DNA from 3 places in the Intrasporangium mesophilum genome. Region 1 is predicted to be linked to each of the others. Evidence: predicted binding sites of a transcription regulator. Region 1 holds the regulator's gene; each other region holds the start of a gene.
What was found. The regulator HrcA, encoded in region 1, represses chaperone genes, less so after heat shock. The targets are predictions, from matches to a motif close to TTNGCACTCGNNNNNNNCGAGTGCNAA.

Region 1 (3,272 bases):
TCGACGCTGCCATCGCATTCATCACCGCGCGGGACAAGCCGCTCGCGCTCTATGTCTTCACCGACGACGCGCAGACTCGGCGCCGTTTCGTGCGCGACACGTCGTCCGGTGCCTTGAACTTCAACGTGCCGCTGGCACACCTGGCCGTGCCCGGGCTGCCGTTCGGAGGCGTGGGGCCGAGCGGCATGGGGACCTACCATGGCGAGCGCTCGGTCGAGCTGTTCTCGCACACCAAGCCGGTGCTGTCGCTGCCCACGAAGCCGGACCTGCTCGGCGTCGTCCAGCCGCCGTTCACCTCGGTCAAGGAGCGCGTCATCGACCTCGTGGTCTTCCCCGGCCGCCGCAAGCGGTAGCCGCCACCCCGTGGCTCAGGCCCCGGGCTCGGTGACGAAGTCGATGAGCTCCTCGACGCTCGCGAGCAGCGCCGGCTCGAGGTCCGCGTAGGTGCGCACGGTCCCGAGGATGCGTTTCCACGCCAACGCGATGTCGGTCTGCGTGTCGTGCGGCCAGCCGAGGGCATCGCAGATGCCGTGCTTCCACGAGGTGCCGCGCGGGATGACCGGCCACTGCTGCCAGCCGAGCCGCTCGGGCCGCACCGACTGCCACACGTCCACGTACGGGTGTCCGAGGATCTTCACGTGCTGGGCGATCCCAGGCAGGGCGCCGGCCTGCTCGACCACTCGTGCCTCCTTGGTGCCGGGCACGAGGTGGTCGACGAGCACGCCGAGACGTCGTCCGGGGCCCGGCTGGAACTCCGCGACGATGCCGGCGAGGTCATCGACGCCGTCCATCAGCTCGACGACCACGCCCTCGACCCGAAGGTCGTCGCCCCACACCTTCTCCACGAGCTCGGCGTCGTGACGGCCTTCGACGTAGATCCGCGAGCCGCTTGCGACCCGCGCCCGGGCGCCGTGGACGGCGACGGAACCGCTCGCCGTCCGGGCGTCGGCGCGCCGGGCCTCGGCCAGGGCCGTCGACGCTGCCGCGACGGGTTTGGTCAGGGTGACGGGCCGTCCGTCGACGAGGAATCCCGGCCCGAGCGGGAACGCCTTGGTGCGGCCACGGCGGTCCTCGAGGTGGACCACGTGCATCCCGCCCGCCTTCTCGACCCGCACGACGGCGCCGACCCAGCCGGTCTCGACCTCCTCGACGACGAGGTCAGGCTCGGCCGGCAGGTCGACCGAGCGCCCGCGCCGGGGCGCTCGCCAGTCGCCGCTCAAGACGTCCGATCCGTAGCGATCCATGGAAGACACAAGCCCACACGGTATGCCGCGTGGACGCCGTGACCGTCGACCGCCACGCGGTCTGGGCCATCCCGTCGACGCGCCGAGGCGCCCGTCGTGACGGCACGCTCGATGCAGCGGGGGTCGGCGGCATACGGTGGGATGAAATCGGAGAACGGGACGCGGCGACGTAGACTTGGCACTCGGGTCACGAGAGTGCCAGGCCGAGGCGAGGAGGTGTCGCGATGAGCGAGGAGCGCAAGCTGATGGTGCTGCGCGCCATCGTCCAGGACTATGTCCAGACATCCGAGCCGGTGGGCAGCAAGGCGCTCGTCGAGCGCCACCACCTCGGGGTCAGCGCCGCGACGGTTCGCAACGACATGGCACAGCTCGAGGAAGAGGGCCTGATCCACGCCCCGCACACCTCTGCCGGCCGCGTGCCGACCGATGCCGGGTACCGCGTCTTCGTCGACCGGCTCAGCCAGATCAAGCCGCTCGGTGCCGGGGAGCGACGAGCGATCTCCCACTTCCTCGAGGGAGCCGTCGACCTCGATGACGTCGTCGACCGGACGGTGCGGCTGCTGGCCAGCCTGACCCGACAGGTCGCGGTCGTGCAGTACCCATCGCTGACGCGGTCGACGGTGCGCCACATCGAGTTCGTCCCCATCGGCGCGAGCCACCTGATGATCGTCCTCATCGTCAACACCGGGCGCGTGGAGCAGCGCGTCGTCGACACGGGGCGCTCGGTCGTCGACACCGACGGTGAGGCCCTGATCGCGTGGCTGCGGAGCAAGGTCAACGACGTCGCGGCCGGTGTGCCTTTCGCGGTCGCCACGACCCAGCTGCGCCGGCTGGTCGAGGAAGCCGACGAGGCCGACCGCCCGGCGCTGGGTGCGGTGGTCTCCGCACTCGGCGACGCCCTCGCCGAGGAGCGGGAGGAGCGGGTCGTGCTCGCCGGGCAGGCCAACCTCGCGCGTGCGGCCACCGCCGACTTCTCACGGACGATCGGGCCGATCCTCGAGGCCCTCGAGGAGCACGTCACGCTGCTGCGCCTGCTCGGCCAGCTCGGCGACGACCCCGAGCTGGTCTCCGTGCGCATCGGCTCAGAGAACCCTGTGACCGGGCTCCAGACCACCTCGCTCGTGTCGATGGGGTACGGCTCAGGCAGCGAGCGCATTGCGAGCCTCGGCGTGCTCGGCCCGACTCGCATGGACTACCCCACGACGATGGCGACGGTGCGTGCCGTGGCGCGCTACGTGTCCGAGGTCCTCGACGACAACCGCTCGACGTGACCGTGCCGACCGCGCAGCCCTTCCGCCACCGCTTCCCAGCATCCGCCCCGAACAGCCCGAACAAACCGAACCAGCCTTGACCTCAGAACCTGACCGACACCGACGCGAGCCGCGCCTGCACGGCCCGAACGCCACGCACTGAAGGAACACCCGCTTGAACGACTACTACGCCGTCCTCGGTGTCTCCCGCGACGCAAGTCAGGAGGAGATCAAGAAGGCCTACCGCCGGCTTGCCCGCAAGCTCCATCCGGACGTCAACCCCGGCCCGGAGGCCGAGGAGGAGTTCAAGCGGGTCTCGCAGGCCTACGAGGTGCTGTCGGACCCGCAGAAGCGTCGCTCCTTCGACCTCGGCGCCGACCCGTTCGCGACCGCCGGCGGCGGCTTCGGCGCGGGCGCGGGCTTCTCGTTCAGCGACGTCATGGACGCCTTCTTCGGAGCCGGCGCGGCCGCCGGCAGCCGTGGCCCGCGGTCGCGGGTCCAGCGCGGTCAGGACGCGCTCGTCCGGCTCGACATCGACCTCGCCAAGGCGGTCTTCGGCTCCGAGGAGGAGCTGACCCTCGACACCGCGATCGGCTGCGTCCGCTGCGGCGGCGACGGCGCCGAGCCCGGCACGGGCCGGCAGACCTGTGGCATCTGCCACGGCGCGGGCGAGGTGCAGCAGGTCCAGCGCAGCTTCCTCGGCCAGGTGATGACCTCGCGCCCCTGCGTCAACTGCCAGGGCTACGGCACCGTTCTCACCGACCCGTGCCACGACTGC
Region 2 (3,272 bases), on a different contig from region 1:
CCCGTGGCCGCCGGCCTCGGGCTCGTCCTCCGGCTTGTCCACGACGAGCGTGTCGGTCGTCAGGATCATCGAGGCGATCGACTCGGCGTTGCGCAGGGCCGAGCGGGTCACCTTGACCGGGTCGATGACGCCGGCGCCCACGAGGTCGCCGTACTCGCCGGTCGCCGCGTTGAGGCCCTGGCCGAGCGGGAGCTCGGCGACCTTCGAGGTGACGACGTAGCCCTGGAGGCCGGCGTTCTCGGCGATCCACCGCAGCGGCTCCTGGACGGCCTTGCGGACGATCGAGGCACCGGTGGCCTCGTCACCCGTCAGGTCCAGACCGTCGATGACCGTGGCCGCGTGGATGAGCGCGGTGCCGCCGCCGGCGACGATGCCTTCCTCGATCGCGGCGCGCGTGGCCGAGATGGCGTCCTCGATGCGGTGCTTCTTCTCCTTGAGCTCCACCTCGGTGTGCGCGCCGACCTTGATCACGCAGACGCCGCCGGCCAGCTTGGCGAGACGCTCCTGGAGCTTCTCGCGGTCCCAGTCGGAGTCGGTGCGCTCGATCTCGGCCTTGATCTGGTTGACGCGGCCTGCGACCTCGGACTGGTCGCCCGCGCCGTCGATGATCGTCGTGGCGTCCTTGGTCAGCACGACGCGACGGGCCTGGCCGAGCACGGTCAGGTCGGCCTGGTCGAGCTTGAGGCCGACCTCCTCGGCGATGACCTGGCCGCCGGTGAGCACCGCGATGTCCTGGAGCATCGCCTTGCGGCGGTCGCCGAAGCCGGGCGCCTTGACCGCGGCGACGTTGAAGGTGCCGCGGATCTTGTTGACGACGAGCGTCGACAGGGCCTCGCCCTCGACGTCCTCGGCGATGATGAGCAGCGGCTTGCCCGACTGGACAACCTTCTCGAGCACCGGGAGCACCTCGGCGACCGAGCTGATCTTGCCCTGGTTGATCAGGACGTAGGCGTCCTCGAGGATCGTCTCCATGCGCTCGGTGTCGGTGACGAAGTAGGCCGACAGGTAGCCCTTGTCGAACTGCATGCCCTCGGTGAACTCGAGCTCGGTGGCGGTGGTCGAGGACTCCTCGACCGTGATGACGCCGTCCTTGCCGACCTTGTCGAACGCCTCGCCGATGAGACCGCCGAGGGTGGCGTCCTGAGCCGAGAGGGTGGCGACCGAGGCGATCTCGTCCTTGCCCTCGACGTCGCGCGCGTTGCGCAGCAGCTCGTCGTTGACGGCGGTGACGGCCTTGTCCATGCCGCGCTTGAGCGCGGCGGGGGCGGCACCGGCCGCGACGTTGCGCAGGCCTTCCTTGACCATCGCCTGGGCGAGCACGGTCGCGGTCGTCGTGCCGTCGCCGGCCACGTCGTTGGTCTTGGTGGCGACCTCCTTGGCGAGCTGCGCGCCGAGGTTCTCGTAGGCGTCCTCCAGCTCGATCTCACGAGCGATGGTCACGCCGTCGTTCGTGATCGTGGGAGCGCCCCACTTCTTGTCGATGACGACGTTGCGGCCCTTGGGGCCGAGCGTCACCTTGACGGCGTTGGCGAGCGCGTCGACGCCTCGCTCCAGCGACTTGCGGGCGGAGTCGTCGAACTCCAGCATTTTGGCCATGGTGTTCCTTCTGCTCGTGGATTGAGCGGATCAGCGAATTGCGTTGTGGCTTAAGCAGACGCACCCCGGCGAAACCCCGACGGGGCCCACCGGGGTGCGTTCACGGCATACGGCGTGACAGGGGTCAGCCGACGATCGCGAGAACGTCGCGCGCGGAGAGGATCAGGAACTCCTCGCCGCCGTACTTGACCTCGGTGCCGCCGTACTTGCTGTAGATGACCTTGTCGCCGACCTTGATGTCGAGCGGCACGCGCTCGTCGCCGTCCTCGTTCCAGCGGCCGGGGCCGACAGCGAGGACCTCGCCCTCCTGCGGCTTCTCCTTGGCGGTGTCGGGGATGACGAGGCCGGACGCGGTGGTCTGCTCGGCCTCGAGGGACTTGACGACGATGCGGTCTTCGAGCGGCTTGATGGAAACCGACACGGTGGTGACCTTCCCTTCGGGACAGTCGGGGTGACTTCCGGTGACTACGGACGTAGGGCTCTTCATGGCTGGCCGCCGTCGCGGGGGTCGACCGCCCTGAAGAGGGCGCTGGCACTTTCGAGGTGAGAGTGCCAACAAGAAGAAATCTAGGTATGCCGTTAGCACTCGGTCAAGTCGAGTGCCAGATTTGGCCTTCAGGGCCGGCTTGGCAGGATGGGCGCATGGACGCCGCGATGGTCGACCGCCTGGCCACAGGAGAGGGCTGGGCGCTGCTGCAGTCCCTGCCACCGTACGACCAGGTGACCTCGCTGCAGCTCCAGGGGCGGCTCCGCGACGCCGGCTATGCGCCCGACCTCGTCGCGGCCGCGATGACGCAGTCGCGGCTGCGGGCGCGCGGCGCCGAGAAGTTCGGCCAGTTCGCCGATGGGATGCTCTTCACCGCGGACGGCCTCGAGCAGTCGACCCGCCTGGCCATCGCCGCCCGCCACGCACACCGGTACGCCGCGGCCGGGGTCCGCGAGATCTACGACCTCGGCTGCGGGCTCGGCGCCGACGCCATGGCGTTCGCCGGGCTGGACCTCACGGTGCGGGGTGTGGACGCCGACGAGGCGACGGCGCGGATCGCCGGGGTGAACCTCCGTCACTGGCCCTCGGCGCGCGTCACCCACGCACGCGCCGAGGACGTGCGGCTCCCCGAGGGGGAGGGACGCCGCCACCTGGGCCTCTGGCTCGATCCTGCGCGGCGGGTCACCGGCGTCGCCGACATCCACGGCCGCACCAAGCGCGTGTTCTCGCTGGACGCGATCTCGCCATCGTGGCCCGAGGTGCTCGCCTATGCCGACCAGGTCGCTGCCACCGGCGCCAAGCTCTCGCCCGCCTTCCCGCACGGTGCGATCCCGCCCGGGGCTGAGGCGCAGTGGACGTCCTGGCACGGCGAGGTGCTCGAGTGCGCGATCTGGTGGGGCCCGCTCGCCACCACGGCCGGGCGCACGGCCGCGGTCTGCACCGAGGCCCAGACGAGCGTCGTGACCCAGGTCGAGGCGGAGGCCGCGGACGGGCAGCCCGGCCTGACATCGGTCCACGAGCTGGCCGAGTGGCTCTACGAGCCCGACCGGGCCGTGGTCCGCGCCGGCCTGACCGGCGCGCTCGTGTCCGCGGTCGACGGTGCCGAGCTGGCAGCCGGCGTCGGCTACGTCACGAGCGGAGCGGCATACGACCTCCCGTGGGCGCGGCGCTTCCGCATCGTCGAGGCGAT
Region 3 (3,272 bases), on a different contig from region 1:
GCGTTGAGGCCGTGGCCGGCGTCCAGGCCGCGGACCTTCTCGGCCACGACTCCACCCTCGAGACCGGCGTTGATCGCGATCTGCTTGAGCGGGGCCTCGGTCGCGACGCGCACGATGTTGGCACCCGTGGCCTCGTCGCCGTCGAGCTCGAGCTTGTCCAGCGACTTGGCGGCCTGGATGAGCGCGACGCCGCCACCGGCGACGATGCCCTCCTCGACGGCAGCCTTGGCGTTGCGCACGGCGTCCTCGATGCGGTGCTTGCGCTCCTTGAGCTCGACCTCGGTCGCCGCGCCCGCCTTGATGACGGCCACGCCGCCCGCGAGCTTGGCGAGGCGCTCCTGGAGCTTCTCGCGGTCGTAGTCGGAGTCGGACTTCTCGATCTCCGCCTTGATCTGGGCGATGCGGCCCTCGATGGCGGAACGGTCGTCCTGGTCCTCGACGATGGTCGTCTCGTCCTTGGTCACGACGACCTTGCGGGCCTTGCCGAGCAGGTCGAGCGTGGCGTTCTCGAGCTTGAGGCCGACCTCCTCGGAGACGACCTGCCCACCGGTGAGGATGGCGATGTCGCCGAGCATGGCCTTGCGGCGGTCACCGAAGCCCGGCGCCTTGACGGCAACCGACTTGAACGTGCCACGGATCTTGTTGACGACGAGCGTCGCGAGGGCCTCGCCCTCGATGTCCTCGGCGACGATGAGCAGCGGCTTGCCCGACTGCATGACCTTCTCCAGCAGCGGCAGCAGGTCCTTGACCGAGCCGATCTTGGAGTTGGCCACGAGCACGTAGGCGTCGTCGAGGACAGCCTCCATGCGCTCGGTGTCGGTGACGAAGTACGCCGAGATGTAGCCCTTGTCGAAGCGCATACCCTCGGTCAGCTCCAGCTCGAGGCCCATGGTGTTGGAGTCCTCGACGGTGATGACGCCTTCCTTGCCGACCTTGTCCATCGCCTCGGCGATGAGCGAGCCGATCTCCTCGTCAGCGGCCGAGATCGAGGCGGTCGAGGCGATCTGCTCCTTGGTCTCGACCTCCTTGGCCGCGTTGAGCAGCGACTCGGAGACGACCTCGACGGCCTTCTCGATGCCGCGCTTGAGGGCCATCGGGTTGGCGCCGGCGGCCACGTTGCGCAGGCCTTCCTTCACCATGGCCTGGGCGAGCACGGTCGCCGTCGTCGTGCCGTCACCGGCGACGTCGTCGGTCTTCTTGGCAACTTCCTTGACGAGCTCGGCGCCGATCTTCTCGTACGGGTCGTCGAGCTCGATCTCCTTGGCGATCGAGACGCCGTCGTTGGTGATCGTGGGGGCGCCCCACTTCTTCTCCAGCACGACATTGCGGCCCTTGGGGCCGAGCGTCACGCGGACGGCGTCGGCAAGGGTGTTCATGCCCCGCTCGAGACCGCGGCGCGCCTCTTCGTCAAACGCAATGGTCTTGGCCATTCGGGTGGTTCCTCCCACGCGAATCGAAAGGTGGTTGGCCGCATGCCGCCCGCGACGGACGGGACCAGACCCCTCAGCTCATGTCGCTGCGGGACCCCAGCCCCTCGGCATACGGTCCGTATCTGTCACTCCCACACGGAGAGTGCTAACGCCATTATTGGCACTCTCCCATGGCGAGTGCAAACGCCCGTCCACCCGCCATGACGTCGAGGTATGCCGCCGCGGCGGGTCGGGCGCGAAGCGCTGGGTGAGCTCGGGGTCAGGAAGGCGGTCGCGCGGCGAGCGCCTCGGTGAGGCGAGCGGCATACTCGGCAGCCTCCGCGTCGGAGGCGTAGGTCGTGCGTGGCCAGAAGAATCCCCGCAGGCCGTCACCCTTGGTGCGCGGCACGACGTGGACGTGCAGGTGCGGCACCGACTGGCTCACGACGTTGTTCATCGCCACGAAGCTGCCCGTCGACCCGAGGCCCGCGACGACGGCTCCGGCCAGGCGCTGGGCCGCCGCTACCAGGCCGGCATGAAGCGAAGTGGGGAGGTCGAGCAGCGTCTCGACGTGCTCCTTCGGCACGAGCAGCACGTGCCCCTTGAACACCGGCCGCCTGTCGAGGAAGCCGAGGAAGTCCGGCTCGTCGAGCACGACATTCGCCGAGACCTCGCCGGCCACGATGGAGCAGAAGACGTCGTCCACGGTCCCAAGGCTGCCACGCGCCACTCCCAGACCACCCCGCGGTTCGAGGTATGTCGTCGGTGTATCGCGCGGCGGGATACCTCCAACCAGCGGTGCGCGTCAGCAGATGACGCCGAGGAGGCAGCCTGGGTCGTTCTGGGTCGTCGTGGGCGAGGGCTTGCCGGTCGGTGGCTTCGGCTTGTGCCTGCCCTTGCCGTTCGTCGAGGTCGGCGACGGGGCCGGGGTGGTGGCTGGCGCCTGGGAGGTCGCTCGAAGGGACGTGGCGGGCGGCGCGGGACGGGGCGCGCTGCGAGTGGGCACCACAGACGGCGTGGCCCTGGCCGGGACCACCGTCGCCGTCGCCGTCGGCGCACCCGCGGTCGAGCCGGCACCTGCCGCCGACGGGGCGGCAGACGTGGGCGCGTCCCAGCCGCTGACCGGCGGCGCGGGAAAGACGCCGGCGATCGCCTGGTCGCGCCAGCTCTCCCCGGGCCAGAGGGCAACGACGACCGCAGTCAGAACGGCGAACGCCGCGAGTGCAGCCGCCACGACGAGGTCCCGACGTGGGTTCGGACGGTGACGCTGCGAGCGGCTCTCGATCGACATGGTCCACAAAAATAGACGAATCGGACCAGCCGTGGGCCCTCGGGGCCCGGCGCCACTACGGTGGGTCCATGCGTCATGAGACGTGGATCACACGGCTCCGCCCGACGGGTCTGGAGCCGTGAGCGCCGACTTCGTCGAGGTCGCCGACCGCGTCTTCGTCGCGCGGTACCCACAGTGGGACGTCAACGTCGGGCTCGTCCTCGGCCGCGACGGGGCAGTGGTGGTCGACACCCGCGCCAGCGACATCGCGGGCACCGAGGTCCTCGACGACGTCCGCCGCCTCGGTCGAGACCTCACCGTCCGCCACGTCGTCAACACCCACGTCCACTTCGACCACACCTTCGGCAACCTGGCCTTCGACGTCGCCACGATCCACGCCCACGACAACGTCGGCCGCAGCTATGTCGCCGACGCCGAGCGGATCAAGGCTGCGTTCCGGGCCGACCCTGGCGACGGCCCCGAGATGGGGTACACCGCCAAAGACGCCGCCGAGGTCATGGCCACCCAGGTGCGCGGCCCCGACCGGACCTTCGCGACGAGCGCCACGATCGACCTCGGCGACCGCGTCATCA

Region 2: a site for HrcA is predicted at 2,176-2,202, ahead of groES (co-chaperone GroES). Genes of this name have one in related genera too.
Region 3: a site for HrcA is predicted at 1,588-1,614, ahead of groL (chaperonin GroEL). Genes of this name have one in related genera too.

Annotation. Positions count from the first base shown of each region.
Region 1 covers NZ_BAAGRF010000012.1:112,481-115,752, forward strand. The annotation lists gene ACYVLP_RS11215 (aldehyde dehydrogenase family protein) at 1-353, shown strand, start outside; gene ACYVLP_RS11220 (DUF3097 domain-containing protein) at 369-1,244, opposite strand; gene ACYVLP_RS11225 (hypothetical protein) at 1,274-1,417, shown strand; gene hrcA (heat-inducible transcriptional repressor HrcA) at 1,469-2,515, shown strand; gene dnaJ (molecular chaperone DnaJ) at 2,670-3,272, shown strand, end outside.
Region 2 covers NZ_BAAGRF010000019.1:166,846-170,117, forward strand. The annotation lists gene groL (chaperonin GroEL) at 1-1,596, opposite strand, end outside; gene groES (co-chaperone GroES) at 1,721-2,017, opposite strand; gene ACYVLP_RS17090 (class I SAM-dependent methyltransferase) at 2,239-3,272, shown strand, end outside.
Region 3 covers NZ_BAAGRF010000013.1:368,844-372,115, forward strand. The annotation lists gene groL (chaperonin GroEL) at 1-1,430, opposite strand, end outside; gene ACYVLP_RS13085 (HIT family protein) at 1,690-2,115, opposite strand; gene ACYVLP_RS13090 (hypothetical protein) at 2,215-2,700, opposite strand; gene ACYVLP_RS13095 (MBL fold metallo-hydrolase) at 2,819-3,272, shown strand, end outside.